Regions from separate parts of the Streptomyces sp. NPDC045287 genome, predicted to be linked through region 2. Evidence: predicted binding sites of a transcription regulator. Region 2 holds the regulator's gene; the other holds the start of a gene.
What was found. Region 2 encodes HspR, which represses chaperone genes until heat shock. Its sites were predicted from a motif close to TTGAGNNNNNNNNNCTCAA; they were not measured.

Region 1: a site for HspR is predicted at 2,899-2,917, ahead of lon (endopeptidase La). Genes of this name have one in related genera too.

What each region holds. Positions count from the first base shown of each region.
Region 1 is NZ_JBWKJG010000004.1:281,405-287,132, forward strand. Features, by position in the region: gene lon (endopeptidase La) at 435-2,876, opposite strand; gene AC07D6_RS09545 (hypothetical protein) at 3,571-3,894, shown strand; gene AC07D6_RS09550 (hypothetical protein) at 3,894-4,340, shown strand; gene AC07D6_RS09555 (YfbM family protein) at 4,514-5,017, shown strand; gene AC07D6_RS09560 (hypothetical protein) at 5,001-5,564, opposite strand; gene AC07D6_RS09565 (GNAT family N-acetyltransferase) at 5,676-5,728, shown strand, end outside.
Region 2 is NZ_JBWKJG010000030.1:40,204-45,931, reverse strand. Features, by position in the region: gene dnaK (molecular chaperone DnaK) at 1-658, shown strand, start outside; gene grpE (nucleotide exchange factor GrpE) at 655-1,314, shown strand; gene dnaJ (molecular chaperone DnaJ) at 1,390-2,565, shown strand; gene AC07D6_RS31710 (heat shock protein transcriptional repressor HspR) at 2,570-3,022, shown strand; gene AC07D6_RS31705 (DUF4232 domain-containing protein) at 3,125-3,712, shown strand; gene AC07D6_RS31700 (helix-turn-helix transcriptional regulator) at 3,880-4,941, opposite strand; gene AC07D6_RS31695 (Rieske (2Fe-2S) protein) at 5,276-5,593, shown strand; gene AC07D6_RS31690 (pyridoxamine 5'-phosphate oxidase family protein) at 5,727-5,728, opposite strand, start outside.

The DNA.
Region 1 (5,728 bases), on a different contig from region 2:
AGGCGTTCTGGAGCGCCCTCAGCATAGGCGCTGCGCGCCCCGACGGAATCCGTGCGCGGCGGCGGCACGGAGCCGCAGCGGCGCGGAAAAAGCCCCGGCGCGCCGACGCCCCGGGGCCGACCGGTCCGCGTCCGGCCGGACGGCAGGTCCGCGCCCGGGCGGCCGATCTTCGCCTGGACGGACGGTCCGCATCCGGTTGGCCGGCCCGTATCCGGTCGACCGGCAGGTCCGCACCCGTGCGGCCGGCCCGCGTCGGGCCGAACGGCAAGTCCGCGGCCGGTCGACCGGCAGATCCGCACTCGTGCGGTCGGCCCGCGTCGGGCGGTTGCCCGGGCGGTCGGCCGGTGCCCGTGGCGGAGCGGCCGGCCCGTCACAGACCGGCCGCGCCGACCCGTACGGGTTCCTCCGGGCCCGTACGGATCGGCGCGCGGGGATCAGGCGGCCACGGGCGCCGCCGGAGCCGCCTCGTCGGACCCGGCTTCCGACCCGGCGCCGGCGGTCGCGGGGGCGAGGGCGATGTCCAGGACCTGCCGGACGTCCGTCACCGTGTGGACCTCCAGCTTGTCGAGGACCTCGGCGGGCACGTCGTCGAGGTCGGCCTCGTTCCGCTTCGGGATGACGACCGTGGTGATCCCCGCCCGGTGGGCGGCGAGCAGCTTCTGCTTGACGCCGCCGATCGGCAGCACGCGCCCGGTCAGCGACACCTCACCGGTCATGGCCACGTCCGTCCGCACCAGCCGGCCGCTGAGCAGGGAGGCGAGGGCGGTCGTCATGGTGATCCCGGCGCTCGGCCCGTCCTTCGGCACGGCCCCCGCGGGGAAGTGGATGTGGACGCCGCGGTCCTTGAGGCCGGTGACGGGCAGTTCGAGCTCCGCGCCGTGGGAGCGGAGGAAGGAGAGCGCGATCTGCGCGGACTCCTTCATCACGTCGCCGAGCTGCCCGGTGAGGGTGAGCCCCACCGCGCCGGTCTCCGCGTCGGCGAGGGACGCCTCGACGAACAGCACGTCGCCGCCCGCGCCGGTGACGGCCAGGCCGGTCGCGACGCCGGGGACGGACGTACGGCGCTCGGCCGGGTCCTGGGCGGACTCGGGCACGTGGTGCGGCCGCCCGATGAGGTCGCGCAGGTCGTCCTCGCGGACGGTGAACGGCAGCTCCCGGTCGCCCAGTTCGGCCTGGGCGGCGACCTTCCGCAGGAGCCGGGCGACGGACCGCTCCAGGTTGCGCACACCGGCCTCGCGGGTGTACTCGCCGGCGAGCCTGCGCAGCGCGGCCTCCTCGATCACCACCTCGTCCCGGTCGAGCCCGGCCCGCTCCAGTTGGCGGGGCAGCAGGTGGTCGCGCGCGATGACGATCTTCTCGTCCTCCGTGTAGCCGTCGAGCCGGACCAGCTCCATGCGGTCGCGGAGCGCCTCGGGGATGGCTTCCAGCACGTTCGCCGTGGCGAGGAAGACGACGTCGCTGAGGTCGAGTTCGACTTCGAGGTAATGGTCGCGGAACGTGTGGTTCTGCGCCGGGTCGAGGACCTCCAGCAGGGCCGCGGCCGGGTCGCCCCGGAAGTCGGAGCCCACCTTGTCGATCTCGTCGAGGAGGACGACGGGGTTCATGGACCCGGCCTCCTTGACGGCGCGGACGATCCGGCCGGGCAGGGCGCCGACGTACGTCCGCCGGTGGCCGCGGATCTCCGCCTCGTCCCGTACGCCGCCGAGCGCGACGCGCACGAACTTGCGGCCCATCGCGTGGGCGACGGACTCCCCGAGGCTCGTCTTGCCCACGCCGGGCGGCCCCACCAGCGCGAGCACGGCGCCGCCGCGCCGCCCGCCGACGACGCCGAGGCCCCGGTCGGCGCGGCGCTTGCGGACGGCGAGGTACTCGGTGATGCGCTCCTTCACGTCCTCCAGCCCGGCGTGCTCGGCGTCGAGGACCTCCTTGGCGCCGCGGATGTCGTACCGGTCCTCGGTCCGCTCGTTCCACGGCATCTCCAGGACCGTGTCCAGCCAGGTGCGGATCCAGGAGCCCTCGGGGGACTGGTCGCTGGCGCGCTCCAGCTTGTCGACCTCCTTCAGGGCGGCCTCGCGGACCTTCTCCGGCAGGTCCGCGCCCTCGACGCGGGACCGGTAGTCGTCCGTGCCGCCGTCGGGGTCGTCGCCGTTCAGCTCGCGGAGCTCCTTGCGCACGGCTTCGAGCTGACGGCGCAGCAGGAACTCGCGCTGCTGCTTGTCGACGCCCTCCTGGACGTCCTTGGCGATGGACTCCGCCACGTCCTGCTCGGCCAGGTGGTCGCGGAGCTGCTCGGTGGCGAGCCTCAGCCGCGCGACGGGCTCGACGGTCTCCAGCAGCGCGACCTTCTGGGCGGTGGTGAGGAAGGGGGAGTACCCGGAGTTGTCCGCCAGGGCGGAGACGTCGTCGATCTGCTGGACGCGGTCGACGACCTGCCAGGCGCCGCGCTTGCGCAGCCAGCTCGTGGCGAGGGCCTTGTACTCCTTGACCAGCTCGGTGACGGCGCCGGGCAGCGGGTCGGGCGCGGTCTCGTCGACGACGGTGCCCTCCACCCACAGGGCGGCGCCCGGCCCGGTCGTCCCGGCCCCGATCCGCACGCGTGCCCGGCCCCGGATGAGCGCTCCGGGATCGCCGTCGGACAGCCGCCCGACCTGCTCGACCGTGCCGAGGACGCCGATCCCCGCGTACGTCCCGTCCACCCGCGGCACCAGCAGCACCCGCGGCTTGCCGCTCCCGTCCCGCGCGGCGGCCTGGGCGGCCTCGACGGCGGCGCGCACCTCGTTGTCGGACAGATCCAGCGGCACCACCATGCCCGGCAGCACGACCTCGCCGTCGAGCGGCAGCACGGGCAGGGTGAGCGATTCGGACGTCGAAGCCATGATCTCCCCTTCGGCAGTCAAGTTGAGCTACACAGACTCAATGCTCCTGAGCCCTCCGGTGTTCCCCGTGCCTGTTCGCTCTGAGCGATCACCGGCCCCCACCACATCCACCCCACCGGTCCGTCGACCCGCCGGCCTGTCGGGCCGTCACCCGGCAGGCCGTCGCCCGGCCGTCAACCCGCCGGCCCGCCGGTCCGTACGGGAGCGACACCCGGTCGCCGGCCGGCTCCCGCGGGTCGCGGCGCACCGCCCTCGCCCGCGCGGGAGTTCGCGGCGGGGCGGTGAAGGCCCGCCCGCGCGCAGCCGGTTCCGGGTCGGAAACGGCCAGGGGGAGCGGGCCTCCGGACGATCCGCCGACCGCCCGGCCGTCCACCGGCGGGACCGCGGGCGGCGCCGTACCGTGCTCTCGCACGGCGTTCGCCACGGCCGGTGCTGACGGCCCCAACGGCGGTGTCGACGAAGCCGGTCGCGGTGGTACGCGGAGCACGACGGCGTTCGCGTGCACGTTCCAGAGCAGCGCCGGACGGACGACCTCACGCGCGCGGGACGCGCTCCCCGACTGCCCCAAGCGCGGGTACGTCCGGACGGACGGCCTCACGCGCGCGGCTCCGCGGCCTCGGTGAGGACACCGTCCAGCAGGTGGCCTCACGCGCGCGGGGCGCGCCCGGAGCGAGCTGCTGCGAAACCCGGTCCTGTGGAGGTCGTCGCGCGCGGGGCGCGTCCGCCGGACCGGCGCGCCCGCCGGGCCGGACGGGGACGCCGCTCCCCCGGCGGCCGGGCGTCCTCGCGCGGGCGGCGCGGCCTGCCGCTGACACTGCCGACCGGCGGGCTCACGGCGAACGTCGGCAGCGCGATCCTGAACGTCGGCATCCCCACCCTGCGGGCGGACCTGCGCACCGACGACGCGCGGGCAGAACCGGCCGTCGGCGCCCGCATCCCGTACTACGCCCTGCTGCCCGCGGGGCGCGCCCGGGCGGCGTACGCGGCTACCACAGCGCCCACCTCCTGGGCGTCCTGATGTTCACCGCCCCCTCCCCGGCGTGCGGGCGCGCGCCGAACGCGCCGGTGCCGATCCTGGCCCGCGCGGTGCGGGACGCGGGCGCCGCGCTGTTGGCGCCTCAGGTCCTCACCGGCATCCCGCTCGGCTTCACCGGGGCGGCCCGGGCCCGCGTCCTCGACAGGTGCGCGGTCACCCTGTCGGCCGGGACCGTCCCGGGGCGGGTCCTCGGCGGGCTGCCGGCACCGCCGACCCGCCTCCCCCGCCGCCCCGGCCGCGTACCCGTTCACCGTGACGTCGACGCCCTTCGCCGCGGCGGGCGCCACCTGGCCGGGGCGGGGATCCTGGTCACCCCCACCGTGGAGCCGTGGCCGGTCCGCACGCCCCCGCGGGCGCGCGGCACGTGCCCGGCGACCGGCGGCGGCTCGCGCCTGGAGCGGCTCCTGCGACTCCCCTCGCCCGGTTGATGGACCGCGCGCGGCCCTGACCCCCGCGGCGGCCCGTACGCCGGGCCCCGGCGCCGACCCGCCCGGCCCCCGCCGGGTCCTCCGGGGAAACGGCTCCGCCCGGAGTGATCGCCGGGCGGCCGGAGCCCTTCGCACCCGGCGGCGCTGTCAGTGGCGGCGCCTACGATCCGCTCATGAGCATGATCGGAGAGTACGTGAGGCTGACCGCCGACGAGTTCGAGCGGGCACTGGGGGATCCGCAGTGGGCGCAGGAGCGGGTGGACGAGCTGGTCGAGGCCGAGCTGGGCGGCGGGGGCGGTGACGCGGAGGCCCGGTGCCTCGACACCGACAAGGCGTGGCACGCGCTGGACTTCCTGCTGTCGCGGATCGGCTTCCCCGTCGACGTCGTCTTCGGGGAGGACGCGATACCGGACGCCGAGGACTGGGGCTACACCCCGCCGCGTTACCTGACGCCCGAGCGGGTCCGGGCCGCCGCCGAGGCGCTGCGGGGCACCCCCGTCGAGCGACTCGTCGAGGGGGTCGGGCCCGAGGACCTGGCGCGGGCGGACGTGTACCCGGTGGTCGTCTGGGAGCGGGGGGAGTCCCTGGAGTACGTGACGGCCTACTACGAGGCGCTGGTCCCGTTCTTCGGCGCCGCCGCCCGCGACGGGGACGCCGTGCTCATGTGGCTGGACTGAGCCGCTCCTCGCAGCTCGCCGGGACCGTGTCGCCCGCGTCCGCCTCGACGGCGTCCGCGCCCGTACCGCAGGAGGCGACGCGGTCGCCGGGCGCGCCGTCGCTGAGGGTGATCCGGTCGCCGCCGCCGTGCGTGGTGACGTCGTCGGCGCCGGCCCCGGGGTCGACGGCCGCGTCGAACGGCGCCGCGACGTACACCCGGTCGTCCAGGTCCCGCGTCTGGACGACGACCCGGGCGACCCCGGCGGCCGGGCCGCAGGTGACGAGGACGTCGCTGCGCCGGAGGCACCCGGGCCCCGCCGCGACCCCGGCCTCGTCCTGGATCGCCAGCTCGCCGAGGAGGACGCCGACGGTCACGTCGTTCTCGACCCCGGGGTTCGCGTCGTAGACGACGATGCCGCCGAGGCGGGCGGCCGTGCCGCCCTTGGCCGCGGCGGCGGCCGGTGCGGCCAGGGCGAGGGGCACGGCCAGGCCGAGGCCCAGCGCGCCGACCACCGCGGACGCGGCCACGCGGCGCGACGGGCCGCCACCGGTTGTGGGGTTTCGCATGATCAGGTTCTCCCTTCGTACGCCCCCCTCGCCACCGAAACAGAGAGTCACCCGAGTCGCACCATTTGTTACACCGTGGCGTCGCCCCACCCGTTCGTGTGTAATGGCCCCATGCGCAATGCAGATATTACAGCGGCGTGGGTCCGGGGCTGGGCCGTCTCCCG
Region 2 (5,728 bases):
CACGACGGCGGAGGACAACCAGCCGTCCGTGCAGATCCAGGTCTACCAGGGCGAGCGCGAGATCGCGGCGTACAACAAGAAGCTCGGCATGTTCGAGCTGACCGGTCTCCCGCCGGCCCCGCGCGGCGTCCCGCAGATCGAGGTCTCCTTCGACATCGACGCCAACGGCATCATGCACGTCACCGCCAAGGACCTCGGCACCGGGAAGGAGCAGAAGATGACCGTCACCGGCGGCTCCTCGCTCCCGAAGGACGAGGTCGACCGGATGCGTGAGGAGGCCGAGCGGTACGCGGAGGAGGACCACAAGCGCCGCGAGGCCGCCGAGACGCGCAACCAGGGCGAGCAGCTCGTCTACCAGACCGAGAAGTTCCTCACCGACAACGCCGACAAGGTCCCGGGCGAGATCAAGACCGAGGTCGAGGCGGCGGTGAACGAGCTCAAGGAGAAGCTGAAGGGCGAGGACACCGCGGAGATCCGCACCGCCACCGAGAAGGTCGCGGCCGTCTCCCAGAAGCTCGGCCAGGCCATGTACGCCGACGCGCAGGCCGGCCAGGCGGCGGGCGGTGCCCAGGCGGGCGCCGAGGGCGCCAAGGCCGACGACGACGTGATCGACGCCGAAATCGTCGACGACGAGAAGCCGAAGGGTGGGGCCGCATGACGGAGGAGACCCCGGGCTTCGAGGAGAAGCCCGACGTCCCCTCCGGCGCCACCTCCGACGACGCCGTCGAGGCCGCCGAGAACCCTCCCGTCGAGGAGGGCGCGGCGGCCCCGGCCGGGGACGCGAACCAGACGGACCAGTCCGTCGGCTTGACCGCCCAGCTGGACCAGGCCCGCACCGCGCTCGCCGAGCGCACCGCGGACCTCCAGCGGCTCCAGGCCGAGTACCAGAACTACCGCCGCCGGGTCGAGCGGGACCGGGTCGCGGTCAAGGAGGTCGCCGTCGCGAACCTCCTGAGCGAGCTGCTGCCCGTGCTCGACGACATCGGCCGGGCGCGGGAGCACGGCGAGCTGGTCGGCGGCTTCAAGTCGGTCGCCGAGTCGCTGGAGACCGTCGTCGCGAAGATGGGCCTCCAGCAGTTCGGCAAGGAGGGCGAGCCCTTCGACCCGACCGTGCACGAGGCGCTGATGCACTCGTACGCGCCGGACGTCACCGAGACGACCTGCGTGGCGATCCTCCAGCCGGGGTACCGGATCGGCGAGCGGACCATCCGTCCCGCACGTGTCGCCGTCGCCGAGCCCCAGCCGGGTGCCGCGCCGGCTCCGAAGGAAGAGCAGTCGGCCGACGAGGAGAACGGTGGCCCCGAGGAGGGCTGACAGCCACAGGGCCGGCGGTCGCAGGACCGCCGGCCCCGGGGCTGACGCAGTGATCGTCCGGGAGGAGGGACGTCGATGAGTACGAAGGACTTCGTCGAGAAGGACTACTACAAGGTCCTCGGCGTCCCCAAGGACGCGACCGAAGCCGAGATCAAGAAGGCGTACCGGAAGCTCGCCCGCGAGTTCCACCCGGACGCCAACAAGGGCGACACCGCCGCGGAGGCCCGCTTCAAGGAGATCTCCGAGGCGAACGACGTCCTCGGCGACCCCAAGAAGCGCAAGGAGTACGACGAGGCGCGCGCCCTCTTCGGCAACGGCGGCTTCCGGCCCGGGCCCGGTGGCGCGGGCGGCACGTTCAACTTCGACCTGGGCGACCTGTTCGGCGGCCAGGGCGGGGCGGGCGGCGCCGGCGGCTTCGGCGGCGGGCTCGGGGACGTCTTCGGCGGCCTGTTCAACCGGGGCGGCGCCACGGGCACCCGGACGCAGCCGCGCCGCGGTCAGGACGTCGAGTCCGAGGTGACGCTCAGCTTCACCGAGGCGGTCGACGGCGCCACCGTCCCGCTGCGCATGTCCAGCCAGCAGCCCTGTCAGGCCTGTTCCGGCACGGGCGACAAGCACGGCACGCCGCGGGTCTGCCCGACGTGCGTCGGCACCGGCCAGGTGTCGCGCGGTTCGGGCGGCGGCTTCTCGCTGACCGACCCGTGCGTGGACTGCAAGGGCCGCGGGTTGATCGCCCAGGACCCGTGCGAGGTGTGTCACGGCAGTGGCCGCGCCAAGTCCTCGCGCACGATGCAGGTCCGCATCCCGGCGGGGGTCTCCGACGGGCAGCGGATCAGGCTGCGCGGCAAGGGTGCGCCCGGCGAGCGGGGCGGCCCGCCCGGCGACCTGTACGTGGTCGTCCACGTCGGCGCGCACCCGGTCTTCGGCCGGAAGGGCGACAACCTCACCGTCACCGTGCCCGTCTCGTTCGTGGAGGCGGCGCTCGGCGGCGAGATCAGGGTGCCGACCCTCGGCGGACCGCCGGTCACGCTGAAGATCCCCGCCGGTACGCCCAACGGCCGTACGATGCGGGCCCGGGGCAAGGGCGCGGTCCGCAAGGACGGCACGCGTGGCGACCTGCTGGTCACGGTCGAGGTCGCCGTGCCGAAGGAGTTGAACGACAAGGCGCGCGAGGCCCTGGAGACGTACCGTCAAGCTACCGCGGGAGAGGACCCGCGGGCGGAGCTGTTCCAGGCCGCGAAGGGGGCTTGAGGCAATGGACGCACGCCGACGCAACCCGTACGAACTGACCGACGAGACCCCGGTGTACGTCATTTCGGTGGCGGCGCAGCTCAGCGGGCTGCACCCGCAGACACTGCGCCAGTACGACCGCCTGGGGCTCGTCTCCCCGGACCGTACGGCCGGCCGGGGCCGGCGCTACTCGGCCCGCGACATCGAGCTGCTCCGGCAGGTGCAGCAGTTGTCGCAGGACGAGGGCATCAACCTGGCCGGGATCAAGCGCATCATCGAGCTGGAGAACCAGGTCACCGCGCTGGAGGCCCGGGTGGCCGAGCTGACCGCGGCCCTGGAGGGCGCGGCGGTGGCGATGCGTCAGCGCGAGGCGCAGGTGCACGCCTCGTACCGGCGGGACCTGGTGCCCTATCAGGACGTGCAGCAGACCAGTGCGTTGGTCGTGTGGCGGCCGGCCGGAAAGCGCGGCGGCGAGTAGTCCCGCACTCCCGTGCCCCGTGGCGGCGAGCGCCCGGAAGCGCCGGCAGGACCTGGAAGGCCCCCTCCGAGGAGGGGGCCTTTCCCGTGCGATGATCCGGGGATGCGTACGAGGGGGAGCGCGGTGGTCACGGCCGCGGCGGTGGTCACGGTGGTGACCGCGGGGTGTTCGGCGGGCGGGGCGACGCCGGACGCGGCGTCCCCGTCGCCCTCGGCACCCGTACCGGGCCTCTCCGCGCCCGCGGGGCCCTCGGCGGGCGCGTGCCCGGAGTCGGGCGTACGGGTCACGCTGGGGGCCACGGAGGCCGCCCTGGGGCTGCGGGCGCTGTCGGTGTTCCTCGACAACTGCGGCGGCCGGCCGTTCGGGGTGAGCGGCTACCCGGAGGTGGCCGTACTGGACGCGGAGCGCGAGGAGCTCGACGTGACCGTGCGCCTCGGCACGGACGCGGTGGACGGCGGGGCGACCCGTTCGACGTTCGTGCTGCGGCCGGGGCAGCGGGCACGGTCGGGGGTCCTGTGGCGGAACACGGTGACGCGGTCGGACGTCACGGCGACGAACGGCGCGTACCTGCGGGTCACGCCCGGCCGGGGGGCCGCCGCTCAGACGGTCGCCCCGCACGACGGGCCGCTGGACCTGGGCACCACCGACGCCGTGGAGGTCACGCCCTGGACGCCGGAGGGCGGCGCGTAGCGGGGCGGCGACGCGCCGGGGTGGCGGGTGCCGGAGTGCCGGGGCGGCTGGGTGCACCAGGCTGCGACGCTCTGGAGCGACGGGTGCGCCGGGGCTGTGACGCGCCGGGGCCGGAAGGCCGCCGGGTGGGTGCGCCGGGTCCGGGTGGCCGCCCGGGTCGGGGGCCGTCAGTCGTGGCAGCGGACCTGCTCCTGGTCCTGCCCCTGGCCGGGCTCCTGGTCGAGGATGCCGGACCGGGCGATGAGGTAGCCGAGCTGGGCGCGGCTGCCGCTGCCGAGCGTGGACGCGAGCTTGGCTATGTGGGCGCGGCAGGTGCGGACGTTCATGCCGAGGCGGCGGGCGATGGCCTCGTCGACGTGGCCCTCGACGAGGAGCTTGGCGATGGAGCGCTGGATGCCGCTTATCCCGTTGAGGGCGGGCGTGTAGGCGACGACCTCCTCCTCCCAGGGGATGCCGTGCAACCAGAACTGCTCGAAGACGCCGACGAGGTACTGCACGAGCCCCTCGTGCCGCAGCTCCAGCGCGACCTGGCGGTCGCTGCGGGCCGGGATGAAGGCGACCTTGCGGTCGACGATGATCAGCCGGTCGATGATCTCCTCCAGCGTGCGCACCTCCAGCCCGTACGGCGTGATCCGCTCGACGTACCCCATGGTCGCCGAGTGGTGCCGGGCCGTGTGCTGGTAGAGGGTCCGCATTCGGACACCGCGGCCGAGGAGGGGCTCCACCCGGCGCAGGGCGGCCTTGACAGTCTCGGGTTTGCGTCCGCTGCCGGGCTGGATGGTGAGGAGTTCGACCGCGCACTCGTCCGTCACGCGGTCGAGTTCGGCGTTGATGACGGCGAGTCCTTCGAGGACGTTGATCGCGTCGCTCGTGCTGGGGGCCGCCGCGGGGATCGTCATGAACGGCTCGAATGCATCGGCCAATGACAGCGCCCGCTGCCGTCGTTGCTGGATCTCCCGCTCGATGGGGTGTATCAGCTGGTTGAGGGCGATGGACGGAGGGACGGGCCGAAGCCACTGCGGATCGTCCGGATCCGGATGCAGCAGGGCGAGGTCGATGAGGCAGGGCGCCGCGCCAACCTCGGAGCGGGCTATCCGGCCGGCACGCAGGGCGGCCGCGTACAGGTGCTTTCCGGCTTCGCACAGCTCGTCATGACTGTGCCCGGTTTCCGGATTGTCCACCTTCGACGGCATCTGCACCCCCCTCAGGGTCCTGTATTTCAGGAACATGATGCCTGTATCGGCTGGTGGAAGCGTTCGGAGTGAGCCATCGTCATAGGCGCGGGGGAGGAGGTAAGGACAAAAAGAGGTGGAGATCGTCCATGACCAGGATGGTTCGTGCACTTAGCGCCATAGCTGTCGCCGCGGCGGCCGCGTGCGGTGTCGCCGCCCTCAGCGGCGAGCCGTCGTGGGATACGGTGTCCACGGGCAGCGTCGTCGCAGGTGAGCCCTCGTGGGAGGTCGGACCGACGGCCCCGCGCGAGCCCTCGTGGGAGGTTGCCCCGTCGACCTTCGGCGAGCCCTCCTGGGAGAGCGCCGACTCCGCGCCGACGGGTGTCGTCGCATGAACGTCCCCGACGACTCCCGCTTCCGCCGCGAGATGGCGTCCGCCTACCGATCCGGGTGGCACTTCATCGACCTCGTCACCGCCGTGCCGCAGGGTGGCGATTCGTTGATGGTCACCCTCTTCGGCGAGCCGATCGTCATCACCCGCGGAGAGGACGAGGACATCCGCGCCTACCGGTGCCTCCGTCGGCCGCGCGGCGCGCCGCAGCCCGTCCGCTGCGCCATTCGCTACGGAATGATTTTCGTCAACCTCGACCAGCGTGACCACCAGCTCGTCGAGGCCGAGACCACCACAGCCACCCCCCGCAGCGCCTGAGCGGTTCCCCCGTCGTTGTAGATCGCTCAGGTGCTTCCCCCACACAGCGGCGCCATCGTGGACCTGAAACACGATGGCGCCGCTGTGCTGCGCGCGCACGGGGGCGGACCGCGCCCGCGGCGCCGCGTGGTCGTT